2 regions of the Viridibacillus sp. d25.2 genome follow, and region 1 is predicted to be linked to the other one. Evidence: a T-box and tRNA genes for the amino acid it is inferred to sense, from the RefSeq annotation. Region 1 holds a T-box; the other holds one or more tRNA genes.

Region 1 (7,332 bases):
TGGGGATTTGTGAACAAATATATTGATTAATATATAGAAAATTTGATCTGGGAGTAAGTGCTCCCAGTTTTTTTGCATTAAGATGAGAAAACCTTATAATGTCTCATAGTATTAAAGTTTTTTAAACCGCTACCAAATGATAAAATGACGTAATAAAAACCTAATTTCGGTATTGTAATCCGAAATTAGGTTTTCTTTGTAAATATGATTTGAATGCTACGATTTCGCAGTAAAAAATGCCAATATATAATGTAAATAATGCCTTGTAGTTGTTATTCGCTCTTCTAAAGATTTAGCAATGACATCATAAAATGCCGTCCCAACATCTGTTCCTTTTAATTTCCGTACAGTTCGTCTTTCATCTGGCCAATAACCAATGAGCAAATCCGTTTCTTCCATTTCACGTGCGATTTGATATAAATAACCGTTTGAAGGAGTCCAACCAAACACATCTTCTAGTTGTTGACCTACTTCTGCCATATAAAAGGAGGATCTTGTTTGACTTAGTTTAAGTGCCAAATAGCGTACGATATCCTTTACTGATATAAGTTTCGAAAAATAAGCACGAAATTCTTCAGGAAGCGGATGGTTAGGTGCTGCTGGTTTTTCCCCGTTTTTTGTTAAGGCATAATAAAAACGATCCAAAATGAGTACGATTTCATGGAATTGCTGGAAATAGAGTTTTTCGTATCTACGCAATCGTTCAATACCTAGTTCAGTAGCATGATAGAATAGCCTTTTTTGTTCTTGCCTCACTTTTAAAGCCCCTTCTGCGTCTAGTTGTTTAGCAATACGTGCGACATATTCATAGCCAACAGGACGTCCAGGGAAGTCACTTTGAAAGGTTTTATGTATTTCTACAGAATAACATTCCGTTTGTTGTGTTTTGTATAGCCAATATAGTGCTACTGTGTCTTTAATACTAAAGCCAACCGTTTGTTGAAATGTCTTTTCCTTCATATACGTCACCTTCCATTTAATTGTTTTATTTACATTTATTATAAACCTCGCTAGTCCATATATTCAACAAAAAATGTACCCCTATATTTACTCCCCTACTCTTTCATTTTTGACCACTTAAAAAAGCTGATTAAGAGTAAAAGAGACCCATATAGAGGTACAGTTTACTATGGTTGGACTTTAACTAAAGTACTTTTACTTTGATTATTCGCTTGATCTATAGCATAAAAAGAAATAGTTGAATTTTTCTTCAACTTCTTAACTTTCAAAGTAAATTTACCAGAAGAATTTACTTCGGTTTTCGCTATTATGATTTTTCCATTAAGCATTCGAATCGTTGCATACGGTTCAGCAGTACCAGTTATGATTGTCGAATTACTAGTTACTTTATTGACTTTTGGCTTAGTTGGTGCCGTTTTATCTATTACTGTCAATCTTTTTACTTGGCTGGTATTCCCTTGTTTATCTGTAATATAGACGGATAGTTTGCTATGGGCTACTTGCTTTTTAATTGCAGCAATATAGCTACCATTTGATTGGACTGAAGCTTGAGCTATTTTTTTGTTGCCTTTATAAATTAAAAAGGTAGTATTTGCTTCGGCAGTGCCACTAATATTAGTTGTCCGATCAGATACTTTTTTCACAGAAGGTGAGTGTAAGACTTTCTTGGCAGGTGTTGGAATAGTAAGTGCTATCCCTTGCGAAATATTCTTAGCCTCGTCTTCTGTCTTCACTTCAATTTTATACGTTTGATTAGGGTTCAAATGACGTATGGTATATGTAGAATCTTTCGTCGATCCAACTTTTTTATTATTTACATATATATTGGACTGTTTAAAGTCTTCCGTTGATGGTTTTTTCCAATTAACTGTTACCGCATTTATTTGAATTAATGAAGCTACTAGTTTTGTCACTTCTTCAGGTGGCGTAATATCTTTTAACGTGTGTACTTGCAGATCAATGCCATTAGATGCTCTTCCATCCTGACTCACTACTTTTAAAGTAATTTTATAGTCTTTTGAGGACTGTAATTTTTTGATTGAATATTTTCTTGAAGTTGTTGTTTTTATAAGTTTATCATCTAAATAAATAGCTACCTTTTCGGAATTCATATCATTTGGTAATGAAAAGCTGACAGTCGCTGAATGATCGGTTACTTTTTCTATTTGAGGATTAACCAAATCTTCAATGACGGAATCTTCAGCTTGTGGGTATTGAACTAGTCCTTTGCCATATAAATTATCTACACCTGCTATGCCAAGATCTATTGCCGTTGTCGTTTCATCTAATTTAGCGCGTAATTCTTTCGCTGATAAAAATGGATATTGCTGTTTTAGTAAAGCGAGAATGCCTGTAACATGTGGGGCTGCATAGGAAGTGCCACTGGCATATATCAATTTACCATCTTTATTAACCGTTGGTACAGCCTCTCCAGGAGCAGTAAGATTCATAGATGAACCTGTATTAGAGAAATAACTTATCTTTTGCTTAGCACTAATTGCTGATACAGCAATAACTTGGCTATACCTTGCTGGATATGTAACATTTCTATGATTGCCATCATTACCTGCAGAAGCAACAATCAGAATACCTGCATTATAAGCTTTTTGAACAGCATTTCTAAGTGCAGGTACATCGATGTATAAACCAGATGAAATATTAATAATGTCCATTTTGTTTGCAATTGCCCAATCAATTGATTTGACGATTTCAGTTGTAGTACCGCTCGTTGTACCGTCCGCATATTTCAAAGAATAAAGTTGGACATTTGGTGCTACACCAATAACGTCACTTGTTTTATTGTCTTTTAGATACCCACCAACTTTGGCCCCAATGACTGCAGCTACTGATGTACCATGGCCATTTTCTCTTATGCCTCCGCGATCCACATTGTCTGATTCTTTTATAACTGTTTCTGGCAAATCCCTTACAAAGGATATACGGCCAGCAATATTCGGTAAATCATCAATTAAGTTTATTCCTGTATCAATGACCGCCACCTTAATTTTATTGCCGAAAATACCGTTTCTCCACGCTACTGGAGTATTTATTAAACTAAGATTCCAAGTAGGTACTAGTTTCGGTTCAACTGGCATATCCAAATCAGCTAAAGTCATTGGAGCTTCTTTTGTATCAATGAATTCAATGTTCGGGTCTTTTTTCAATTCAGCCAATTGTTGCTCTGTTAAAGATGCCTCAACCATTTCTACATTGTGCAGTACTTCATTGACATCTTCCGCGTCACCTAACACTTTCTGCTTACCTTCTTCATTTTTATATGAGATCAACGCATTGATTGTATTTTCTTCAGCGTAAGCGGATTGATGGTTATCAGATAAGGTCCATAAAGCTGTTAAAGCAAGACATGAAATACTAATATTTTTCCATAGAGGCTTCTGCACTGTTATGAGACCCCCTTTCTTTATTTTTATAGCATAAAATTTAATAATATGTATATTTTATTCTACTTAAAAGACTTTCACAAATCTAATATAATTTTAGTTCTTAAGTTTACAAATATTTGTATGTTTAATTTTAATATTTTACTTAAATCTTCTAGTGTATTCAACTTGAACTATTGGGTAGATTAACCTTATACAGAGTCACTATCAAAATCCTGCTCCATTGTTGAAAAAGAATTAAAAGAGAATACAAAAATTTTTCCAGCATTTTAAATTTAACCATATATTTAGGTTGAAATGGAAAAGAATATTTGCTATTATCAATAACAATAATTGATGAGCGATGAAGAGAAGAGTAAATAAGAAGGAACATTACAGAGACCCTTGGTTGGTGAAAAAAGGGATAGGAAATCTTATTGAACAAAAACTCCGAGCTTCGTACGGAACTAAGTAGAGATTTACTTAGGGATACTACGACGGATTCCCCCGTTAAAGGGATAAGGTATCGCTTTAATGCCGTACCTGATAAGGCTTATTGAGTGATCAATAAGCAAATTGAGGTGGTACCGCGAATTCGAACTCTCGCCCTCAAGACAATCGTCTTGGGAGGTGAGAGTTTTTTGTTTTCCATTTTATTTTCTACTAGTAGTAAAACTATTAAAATGAGGTGAAGTTATGCATTGGGCATTTCAGATTGCAGAAGGATTAATAGAGAAGTATCCAAAGAAAGAGGTATTTACTTGTGCCTCAGGAATTAGCCCTTCAGGTTCCGTGCACATTGGTAATTTTCGCGAAATTGTGACAACCTTTTTTGTTGTAAAAGCATTAGAAAGGATGGGGAAAAAAACTAGATTTATTTTTTCATGGGATGATTTTGATAGATTAAGAAAAGTTCCACAAAATGTATCACCGTCATTTGAGACTTATGTTGGAATGCCCTATTCAGATATTCCAAACCCATTTGGTGAAGGAACTTACGCTAATTATTTCGAAAAAGAGTTTGAACAATCATTAAAAGGATTTAATATCAGACCTCAATTTATATACCAAAATCTCGAATATCGCTCTGGCCGATATTTACCTTATATAAGAATAGCCATGCAGAAGAGAAAAGAGATTTATGACATACTCATGTGTTACAAATCCAGTGAACCTGTAAAAGAAGAACGCGAAGCCTTTTATCCTATTACGTTGTACTGTAGTGCTTGTAACAAGGATGCGACCACAATAAGTTCATTTAATGGAGACCTAGAAAGTTTTGTATATGAGTGTAATTGTGGAAACAAAGAATCCCAAACGTTATCAAACAGCAACAATATAAAGCTCAACTGGAAAGTAGATTGGGCGATGCGTTGGATGGTAGAGGATGTTGTTTTTGAGCCTGGGGGACGTGATCATTCCTCTGCTACAGGAAGTTATAATGTGTCCAAAGTTATAGCTAAGAAAATCTTTGGTTATGAAGCACCTGATTATATCGCATATGAATTTATAGGGCTAAAAGGCACTAACAAAAAAATGTCTAGCTCCTCTGGGGATGTACTTACACCGAATGATTTGTTATTTGTTTATACACCAGAGCTTATTCTATTTATGTTCGCTAAATACAAACCTAATGCTGCTTTTAATATTGGTCTAGATGAAGACGTATTGCGTAATTATTCAGAGTTTGATCGGTATCAATCTTCTTATGCACGAGGAGTTTTAAAAGCTGAAGATGTTGTAAGTTCCTTAGATTTACTGAGAGCAAATAGAATAACAATACATCCTAGTTTTAACCAAGTGGCAAGTATTTTCTCGCTTATCGGATTTAACGAAGTTCTATTACAAACTTCTTTAAGTCAAACGGGCGAAGATTATACAATTGAAGAGATAAAAAATATTAGCGACAGAGTAGCGCATTGGATTAAATATTGGAACCCTGATCGCTTAGTAAACATCAATCAAGCGAAAAATACTTTGTACTACAATAGTTTAGATGAAGGTCAAAGAGAAAAACTAACGCAGTTTACTGAGTTACTCTCATGTAAACCTGATTTAATGGGCGATTCTTTAATGACAAGAATATACGCTATCTGTCACCAGGATGACAAAAAAAGAATGCGCGAATATCAGAAAGACTTATTTGGAAATATTTATCAGCTAGTTATGAATGAACGTAGTGGACCACGAATACCTTTACTTATTAGTGCAGTGGGTAGAGAAAAAGTGATAGAATTGCTTACTTTTTCTTAATGGCGTAACGTTAGGAAAATGCGGTATTACAACGTTTGGAAATCGAAATATAAAAAAGCCTAATTTTCCAGTATTATAATGAAAAATTAGGCTTTTGTTTTTCTAATCTAGCTTGTTTAGAAAGAATTGTTTTTTTGTACATAGGGTATTCAAATCTCTTGAGTTGATGGGCATACATAGCAACTCTTATCAAGAAGTTTCCGATAAAATCTTAATTTGTAATAGCGTATATTTTCACTGTGAATTTGTTAGTCGCGCCACTTGGGTTTGCAATATAATATTTAGAATTTGTATATGCTTCAGTCCTAGATTCATTCGAAATTTTTTCCCAACGAACAGAATCCACCCCTAGGGTAACATCGACCATAACATTGAAGGAAATATTAGAAGAATTATCTTTTTCTGTAGGTTCGATAATCCATTTTAATCCCTTTGTTCCTATGGGTAAATCATTAATATTAAAGTTTTGACTGGATCGATTTTTTTGTCCAGATAATGGCTTTGGTTCAGAGGAGATTTGGGAAATTAATATTTCTTTTTCACTAGAGAATATACCATTTAATCTAATAATACTATCTATTAAACCTGGTCCAGGAAAATCTGCTGCAATGATACCAGAATGCTTAATGCCACCTTGTTGTATTATCTCAGTCCCAAGTGTATTCATTCCGCCATAAAATACTTGTCCATTAATGTCACGAGGGAAATCCTCCCATCTATTTATTGGGTTTTTTTGGATCAACAGTGGGTTACTATTAGTATTCCTACTATTTTTTCCGCTTGCAACAAACCATGGGTAAAAATTATTCAATAATGCTGCTGCACCACCCGTGCCACTAAAATGGTTGAGATAGATCACACCATTTTTAGAGTTATTATTTGCATTTAGAAGATGGGTTTTCACCGCATTCCATTTTTCATACATTCCGTCTGGTCCGCTGCCAACTTCAAACTTATCTTGGATATTCAAATTTTCATAATTAATACCGTATTCTTGAGATGCCGAAAAGTTTTGTAATATTACAATTTTCCCTCGGATATCTCCTAACTTAGGATTATGTCTTTCTGATAATGGTACAGAATTTGAATCCCAAAAATAAGAAGCATTACGGTCTTTATAATTTTTAAATATTTCCTCGAATGATAGTGAGCCAATTTCAGGGTCAGTTTCTTCTTTTAAGCGCATTAAAATCGTTTCTTTAGGATTATCTCTTAAAAATTGAATTGTCTCTTTTAATACATCCTCAAACATTGCTTTTTGATTTACGATTCCATGGTGCATCGCAAAAGAATCTTTTACACGTTTAACACGCATGTCTACATAACGTATTCCCGCATTGAATTGTTGAGATAAGGTCATTGTCTGATTTCTTGTTAAATTTTCATCAATAAAACTTGCTCCATGTAAAGCCATTGAACCATGAGTCCCTGGAATAGATAACTCGCTTATTTTTTTTGTATCTTCTAATTTTGACATCCATGTTGGATTTTGATAACCTATATCGGATTCATAGGAATAACCTGGATGGCTATCAGCAAATACTTTAGAAGTCGTGCATAAACTTGCTAGTGTAAAACAAGTAAGGATTCCACCTTTTAAGATTTTTTTTATTTTTATTTTCTTCATTATATCTCTCCTATTTTTTATACTACATCACTTCTATTCCAGAAATAATGAACTATGTTACTTAAAAAGATTTAATTTTTAAAATATTTTATAGATACAATAGGGTTTTCG
Region 2 (7,332 bases), 1.4 Mb from region 1:
GATCCCATAAAAGGAACAAGTAATACAAGTAAGCCACGTATCACATCTGAAAGTATCATTAATCTTCTCTTATTCTGCCTATCAATAATGGAGCCTGCAAAGAAATTAGTCAGTAATTTTGCAACAGGCCCCACAATATAAATACCTGCGACTGCTGCAGCTGAGTTCGTCATATCAAGCACTAATACATTCAAGGCGATTAAATAAATCCAATTACCGAAGAATGAAACGCCAATACCGCTAAGTAATAGAGAATATTTTTTCCACATCCCTATATCAACACCCCTTTGTTGTTAATCAAATGATGAAACTGCCTTCTTTCTGTATTTACTTTATTCACTATAAAAAACTATTTATTTCCATTTTACATTTTATATTACCAATTATGTATATATAATATTAATAAACTGCTCCGAAATTTTTCTGATATCCATATTTCTGTCAAATCCCTAAGTACAAAAAAAAGAACTGTATCACTACAGTTCCATCATAACTTTATTCAATTTGATCAGCTGGTGAATCTGAGGAACCATAAGACTCTACTTCTTGGAAGCTGTCTTCATAATCAACGATTGCTCTTGATTCATTAACAGGCTGTTCCGTAGAAGCGTTCAGTACCTCTTCTTCAACGGGTCTATCTTTCGGCACCTTATTTTCTGGTGCATGATCTACACATGTTAGAGCTGTAGGCATAACTTCTAATCGACCGTGTGGAATATTTTCTCCACATACAGTACATTTCCCATAAGAGCCATCTTCTATTGACTGTAACGCTGCTTGAAGCTTTTCAATTTGTTCATCGTTATGGTCTTCTATTGCCATTTCAGTTACTTGATCTGTTAATTCTGTTGCTTGGTCTGCAGGATGATTATCATAATTGGATAACTCCGTTGATTCTGGAAGCTCATGTGTATATTTTCTTCCCTGCAACACATATAATTCATCTACCATTTGATTTTTTAAACTTTCATATTTTGTGTTTGTCATTTAATTCCTCCATTGATATAACCTATTTATTATTATTTCCTATATTTTTTAAATCAAACATAAAAAAAGAGTGCTGCTTTTTGCAGCACCCTAATTATTCATTTTGAGTATATATTAATATAGCATCTCTTAAGAGTTGCGCTGTTCCTGTTTGCTCTTTGTCATAATAGCTCGTAAATCGTTCATCTGCTATATACATTTCTGCAAGTCCTGCATGTGCCTCTTTACTATACTTTGGCCAATAATACATTAACCATCGCTTATGTGTCTCGGCAGCACGCTGAGCTACATTACTATCAGGTCGACCAGTTTGCATTGCTTGTTTTAGTAAATTCATCACTTCTTGCTCTAATGCTTGCACTTCTTCATATTGCTGTTCCGTCATATGCTTCACTTTTTTATTTGAAGCATCAACTGTAGTATCTCCATAATTTCGCCGTATCTCTTGGCCATATTGTTTTTCATTATCTATAATCATCTTTTCCTTTAAACCTTCAAATTTTTCTTCATTTGACATTTGAATTCCTCCATTCATTGCACTGATCGTTTTAGTTACTGTTGTAATCATGACATCCAATTGTTGGCGCTTCTCCATTAATGCTTTGTAATGCTCCATTAAAGCGTTCTTATAGTCAAAGTCCTTGGCAGTTACCATCTCTTTTATTACTTCTAATTTAAAACCTAATTCACGATAAAATAAAATCTGCTGTAACAAATCAATCTCTTCTTGACCATATATACGATAGCCTGAAGAATTTATACGAGCAGGCTTTAACAATCCAATATCATCATAATAACGCAAAGTTCTAGTACTCACTCCAGAAAGCTGAGCAAGTTTTTGAATCGTCATTTCCATCTCAATTCCCCCCATATCTTTACTATATAGTTTGACGTAACGTTAAGGTCAACAGTTACTAAATAAAAAAATCTAAGTATCAGCAAACAGCGATTACTTAGATTTTCTCTTCATATATTTATGAAATTTTTCATTTTATCCAATTGTAAATTTACTGCTATTTTCTTTTTCGTAGTTTACAACAATTGCATTATTTCATTCTTAAATTGCTCAATCAATTATGCCTCGGCATAATTGCGTCCGGAATCGGCTGTGCTTGCACAAAGAACTCCTTTCCGATTCCATGACATCCGCCGGAGGCTTTAACTTCTTTCAGCGGGTGTTTGGACACCCGCTGAAAAGCAGCTTAAATCCGCATTCATCTCACCACCTATAGAGGTGGGAGACTTCTGCTGAAAGATGTTAAATAATATATAACTAACGCCTATTAATCTTACTTCTAAACACAAAAAAACCTTTAGAATCAAATATGATTCTAAAGGTTTTTCAAAGTATGACCCCTACGGGATTCGAACCCGTGTTACCGCCGTGAAAGGGCGGTGTCTTAACCGCTTGACCAAGGGGCCTATATGGCGGAGAAGGAGGGATTTGAACCCTCGCGCCGCTTACGCGACCTACACCCTTAGCAGGGGCGCCTCTTCAGCCACTTGAGTACTTCCCCATATATGGCTCCGAAGGTAGGACTCGAACCTACGACCGTCCGGTTAACAGCCGGATGCTCTACCACTGAGCTACTTCGGAATAATTTTAATGGTGGGCCTAAATGGACTCGAACCATCGACCTCACGCTTATCAGGCGTGCGCTCTAACCAGCTGAGCTATAGGCCCATAAAATTGGAGCGGGTGAAGAGAATCGAACTCTCGACAACAGCTTGGAAGGCTGTGGTTTTACCACTAAACTACACCCGCATCATGGTGGGTCAGGACGGAATCGAACCGCCGACACTTAGAGCTTCAATCTAATGCTCTACCAACTGAGCTACTGACCCATGATGATTAATGAAATATTTTTTTAAAAAATGGCGGTCCGGACGGGACTCGAACCCGCGACCTCCTGCGTGACAGGCAGGCATTCTAACCAACTGAACTACCGGACCATTTGGTTGCGGGGACAGGATTTGAACCTGTGACCTTCGGGTTATGAGCCCGACGAGCTACCGAACTGCTCCACCCCGCGATAATGATATTATGAAATTAATTTTTAAAAATGGAGGAGGAAGAGGGATTCGAACCCCCGCGCGGTATGACCCGCCTGTCGGTTTTCAAGACCGATCCCTTCAGCCAGACTTGGGTATTCCTCCAAAAAAATATGATGTTGTGTAGATGGTGGACCTTGCAGGACTCGAACCTGCGACCGGACGGTTATGAGCCGTCTGCTCTAACCAACTGAGCTAAAGGTCCTTTAGTTTGGTTAGTATGGCGGCAGAGGGGATCGAACCCCCGACCTCACGGGTATGAACCGTACGCTCTAGCCAGCTGAGCTACGCCGCCATGATGATATTTAATTTATTGATTGTAATAATAAATTGGTGGAGCCTAGCGGGATCGAACCGCTGACCTCCTGCGTGCAAGGCAGGCGCTCTCCCAGCTGAGCTAAGGCCCCATAGGGTTAAAGTATTAATGGTCGGGAAGACAGGATTCGAACCTGCGACCCCTTGGTCCCAAACCAAGTGCTCTACCAAGCTGAGCTACTTCCCGTTAATGGCGCGCCCGGCAGAAGTCGAATCCACAACCTTCTGATCCGTAGTCAGACGCTCTATCCAATTGAGCTACGGGCGCATTTATATCACGTGCATTATGTTAAAAGATGGTGCCGAGGACCGGAATCGAACCGGTACGGTAGTCACCTACCGCAGGATTTTAAGTCCTGTGCGTCTGCCAGTTCCGCCACCCCGGCATATTTTGGAGCGGAAGACGAGGTTCGAACTCGCGACCCCCACCTTGGCAAGGTGGTGTTCTACCACTGAACTACTTCCGCAATATGCTGATAAACTTAAATATTATGGTGCGGGTGAAGGGAGTCGAACCCCCACGCCTTGCGGCGCTAGATCCTAAGTCTAGTGCGTCTGCCAGTTCCGCCACACCCGCATATAATTTTCTTGAAAAATGGTGAGCCATGTAGGATTCGAACCTACGACCCTCTGATTAAAAGTCAGATGCTCTACCAACTGAGCTAATGGCTCATATGAAATGAATGGTGCCGGCGAAAGGAGTCGAACCCTCGACCTACTGATTACAAGTCAGTTGCTCTACCAACTGAGCTACACCGGCATGATTTATTAAAAATGGTGGAGGATGACGGGATCGAACCGCCGACCCCCTGCTTGTAAGGCAGGTGCTCTCCCAGCTGAGCTAATCCTCCATATTGTCCGCCTAGCAACGTCCTACTCTCACAGGGGGAAACCCCCAACTACCATCGGCGCTAAAGAGCTTAACTTCCGTGTTCGGCATGGGAACGGGTGTGACCTCTTTGCCATCGTCACTAGACTATTTTCTTAAGGACAAGAATTATTATATCATCTTTTTTAAAGATTAGCAAGTGTTTTTTTGCTATTTTAGAAAAGTTTTTTTCTTGTTCTCTCAAAACTGGATAAATTACATTGAAGTTTGTTAAGTAAATTTGGTTAAGTCCTCGATCTATTAGTATTCGTCAGCTCCGTATGTCGCCACACTTCCACCTCGAACCTATCTACCTCATCGTCTTTGAGGGATCTTACTTACTTGCGTAATGGGAAATCTCATCTTGAGGGGGGCTTCATGCTTAGATGCTTTCAGCACTTATCCCGTCCACACATAGCTACCCAGCGATGCCCTTGGCAGAACAACTGGTACACCAGCGGTGTGTCCATCCCGGTCCTCTCGTACTAAGGACAGCTCCTCTCAAATTTCCTACGCCCACGACGGATAGGGACCGAACTGTCTCACGACGTTCTGAACCCAGCTCGCGTACCGCTTTAATGGGCGAACAGCCCAACCCTTGGGACCGACTACAGCCCCAGGATGCGATGAGCCGACATCGAGGTGCCAAACCTCCCCGTCGATGTGGACTCTTGGGGGAGATAAGCCTGTTATCCCCGGGGTAGCTTTTATCCGTTGAGCGATGGCCCTTCCATGCGGAACCACCGGATCACTAAGCCCGTCTTTCGACCCTGCTCGACTTGTAGGTCTCGCAGTCAAGCTCCCTTATGCCTTTACACTCTACGAATGATTTCCAACCATTCTGAGGGAACCTTTGGGCGCCTCCGTTACTCTTTAGGAGGCGACCGCCCCAGTCAAACTGCCCGCCTGACACTGTCTCCTACCCCGCTAAGGGGCATGGGTTAGAAGTTCAATACAGCTAGGGTAGTATCCCACCAACGCCTCCTCCGAAGCTAGCGCTCCGGAATCTCTGGCTCCTACCTATCCTGTACAAGCTGTATCAAAATTCAATATCAGGCTACAGTAAAGCTCCACGGGGTCTTTCCGTCCTGTCGCGGGTAACCTGCATCTTCACAGGTACTATAATTTCACCGAGTCTCTCGTTGAGACAGTGCCCAGATCGTTACGCCTTTCGTGCGGGTCGGAACTTACCCGACAAGGAATTTCGCTACCTTAGGACCGTTATAGTTACGGCCGCCGTTTACTGGGGCTTCAATTCGCACCTTCGCTTGCGCTAAGCACTCCTCTTAACCTTCCAGCACCGGGCAGGCGTCAGCCCCTATACGTCACCTTACGGTTTTGCAGAGACCTGTGTTTTTGCTAAACAGTCGCCTGGGCCTATTCACTGCGGCTCTCTCGGGCTTTCACCCTACTAGAGCACCCCTTCTCCCGAAGTTACGGGGTCATTTTGCCGAGTTCCTTAACGAGAGTTCTCTCGCACACCTTAGGATTCTCTCCTCGACTACCTGTGTCGGTTTGCGGTACGGGCACCTTTTACCTCGCTAGAGGCTTTTCTTGGCAGTGTGAAATCAGGAACTCCGGACATACGTCCTCGTCATCACAGCTCAACGTTATAGAAATGGGATTTGCCTCATTTCACGCCTCACTGCTTGAACATGCATAACCAACAGCATGCTTACCCTATCCTACTGCGTCCCCCCATTGCTCAAATGGTAAATAGGTGGTACAGGAATATCAACCTGTTGTCCATCGCCTACGCCTATCGGCCTCGGCTTAGGTCCCGACTAACCCTGAGCGGACGAGCCTTCCTCAGGAAACCTTAGTCATTCGGTGGACGGGATTCTCACCCGTCTTTCGCTACTCATACCGGCATTCTCACTTCTAAGCGCTCCACCAGTCCTTCCGGTCTGACTTCACAGCACTTAGAACGCTCTCCTACCACGGACATCTAAGATGTCCATCCACAGCTTCGGTGAATTGTTTAGCCCCGATACATTTTCGGCGCAGCGTCACTCGACCAGTGAGCTATTACGCACTCTTTAAATGATGGCTGCTTCTGAGCCAACATCCTGGTTGTCTAAGCAACGTCACATCCTTTTCCACTTAACAATTACTTTGGGACCTTAGCTGGTGGTCTGGGCTGTTTCCCTTTTGACTACGGATCTTATCACTCGCAGTCTGACTCCCGTGCATAAATCACTGGCATTCGGAGTTTGTCTGAATTCGGTAATCCGGGATGGACCCCTAGTTCAAACAGTGCTCTACCTCCAGGATTCTCTATCACGAGGCTAGCCCTAAAGCTATTTCGGAGAGAACCAGCTATCTCCAGGTTCGATTGGAATTTCTCCGCTACCCACACCTCATCCCCGCACTTTTCAACGTACGTGGGTTCGGGCCTCCAGTAAGTGTTACCTTACCTTCACCCTGGACATGGGTAGATCACCTGGTTTCGGGTCTACAACCACATACTCATTCGCCCTATTCAGACTCGCTTTCGCTACGGCTCCGTCTTCTAAAACTTAACCTCGCATGTAATCGTAACTCGCCGGTTCATTCTACAAAAGGCACGCTATCACCCATTAACGGGCTCTAACTACTTGTAGGCACATGGTTTCAGGATCTATTTCACTCCCCTTCCGGGGTGCTTTTCACCTTTCCCTCACGGTACTGGTTCACTATCGGTCACTAGGTAGTATTTAGCCTTGGGAGATGGTCCTCCCAGATTCCGACGGAATTTCACGTGTTCCGCCGTACTCAGGATACACTCAAGAGAGAATGAACTTTCAACTACAGGGCTGTTACCTGCTCTGGCGGGCCTTTCCAGACCGCTTCGTTTAACTCATTCCTTTGTAACTCCATATAGAGTGTCCTACAACCCCAAGAGGCAAGCCTCTTGGTTTGGGCTATTCCCGTTTCGCTCGCCGCTACTCAGGGAATCGATTTTTCTTTCTCTTCCTCCAGGTACTTAGATGTTTCAGTTCCCTGGGTCTGCCATCAAGACGCTATGTATTCACGTCAAGATACTGCTCCATTACGAACAGTGGGTTCCCCCATTCGGAAATCTCCGGATCAAAGCTCACTTACAGCTCCCCGAAGCATATCGGTGTTAG

What was found. The T-box of region 1 lies ahead of lysS (lysine--tRNA ligase). A T-box ahead of a tRNA ligase gene usually reads a tRNA of that ligase, here a tRNA-Lys.
Region 2: it has a tRNA-Lys gene. The T-box ahead of lysS (lysine--tRNA ligase) is inferred to sense a tRNA for this amino acid. The anticodon was not compared.

What each region holds. Positions count from the first base shown of each region.
Region 1 covers NZ_CM196652.1:2,508,884-2,516,215, forward strand. The annotation lists gene ACZLO7_RS12575 (alpha/beta hydrolase) at 1-30, shown strand, start outside; gene ACZLO7_RS12580 (hypothetical protein) at 217-960, opposite strand; gene ACZLO7_RS12585 (S8 family serine peptidase) at 1,128-3,362, opposite strand; T-box leader at 3,697-3,955, shown strand; gene lysS (lysine--tRNA ligase) at 4,038-5,594, shown strand; gene ACZLO7_RS12595 (phosphatidylinositol-specific phospholipase C) at 5,806-7,221, opposite strand.
Region 2 covers NZ_CM196652.1:1,088,502-1,095,833, reverse strand. The annotation lists gene ACZLO7_RS05460 (MFS transporter) at 1-269, opposite strand, end outside; gene ACZLO7_RS05455 (TraR/DksA C4-type zinc finger protein) at 496-987, opposite strand; gene ACZLO7_RS05450 (MerR family transcriptional regulator) at 1,082-1,843, opposite strand; tRNA gene ACZLO7_RS05445 (tRNA-Glu) at 2,338-2,409, opposite strand; tRNA gene ACZLO7_RS05440 (tRNA-Ser) at 2,414-2,504, opposite strand; tRNA gene ACZLO7_RS05435 (tRNA-Asn) at 2,510-2,584, opposite strand; tRNA gene ACZLO7_RS05430 (tRNA-Ile) at 2,595-2,671, opposite strand; tRNA gene ACZLO7_RS05425 (tRNA-Gly) at 2,679-2,752, opposite strand; tRNA gene ACZLO7_RS05420 (tRNA-Phe) at 2,757-2,832, opposite strand; tRNA gene ACZLO7_RS05415 (tRNA-Asp) at 2,864-2,940, opposite strand; tRNA gene ACZLO7_RS05410 (tRNA-Met) at 2,944-3,020, opposite strand; tRNA gene ACZLO7_RS05405 (tRNA-Ser) at 3,052-3,144, opposite strand; tRNA gene ACZLO7_RS05400 (tRNA-Ile) at 3,168-3,244, opposite strand; tRNA gene ACZLO7_RS05395 (tRNA-Met) at 3,261-3,334, opposite strand; tRNA gene ACZLO7_RS05390 (tRNA-Ala) at 3,371-3,446, opposite strand; tRNA gene ACZLO7_RS05385 (tRNA-Pro) at 3,465-3,541, opposite strand; tRNA gene ACZLO7_RS05380 (tRNA-Arg) at 3,546-3,622, opposite strand; tRNA gene ACZLO7_RS05375 (tRNA-Leu) at 3,652-3,740, opposite strand; tRNA gene ACZLO7_RS05370 (tRNA-Gly) at 3,747-3,821, opposite strand; tRNA gene ACZLO7_RS05365 (tRNA-Leu) at 3,847-3,931, opposite strand; tRNA gene ACZLO7_RS05360 (tRNA-Lys) at 3,951-4,026, opposite strand; tRNA gene ACZLO7_RS05355 (tRNA-Thr) at 4,039-4,114, opposite strand; tRNA gene ACZLO7_RS05350 (tRNA-Val) at 4,130-4,205, opposite strand; rRNA gene rrf (5S ribosomal RNA) at 4,215-4,330, opposite strand; rRNA gene ACZLO7_RS05340 (23S ribosomal RNA) at 4,464-7,332, opposite strand, start outside.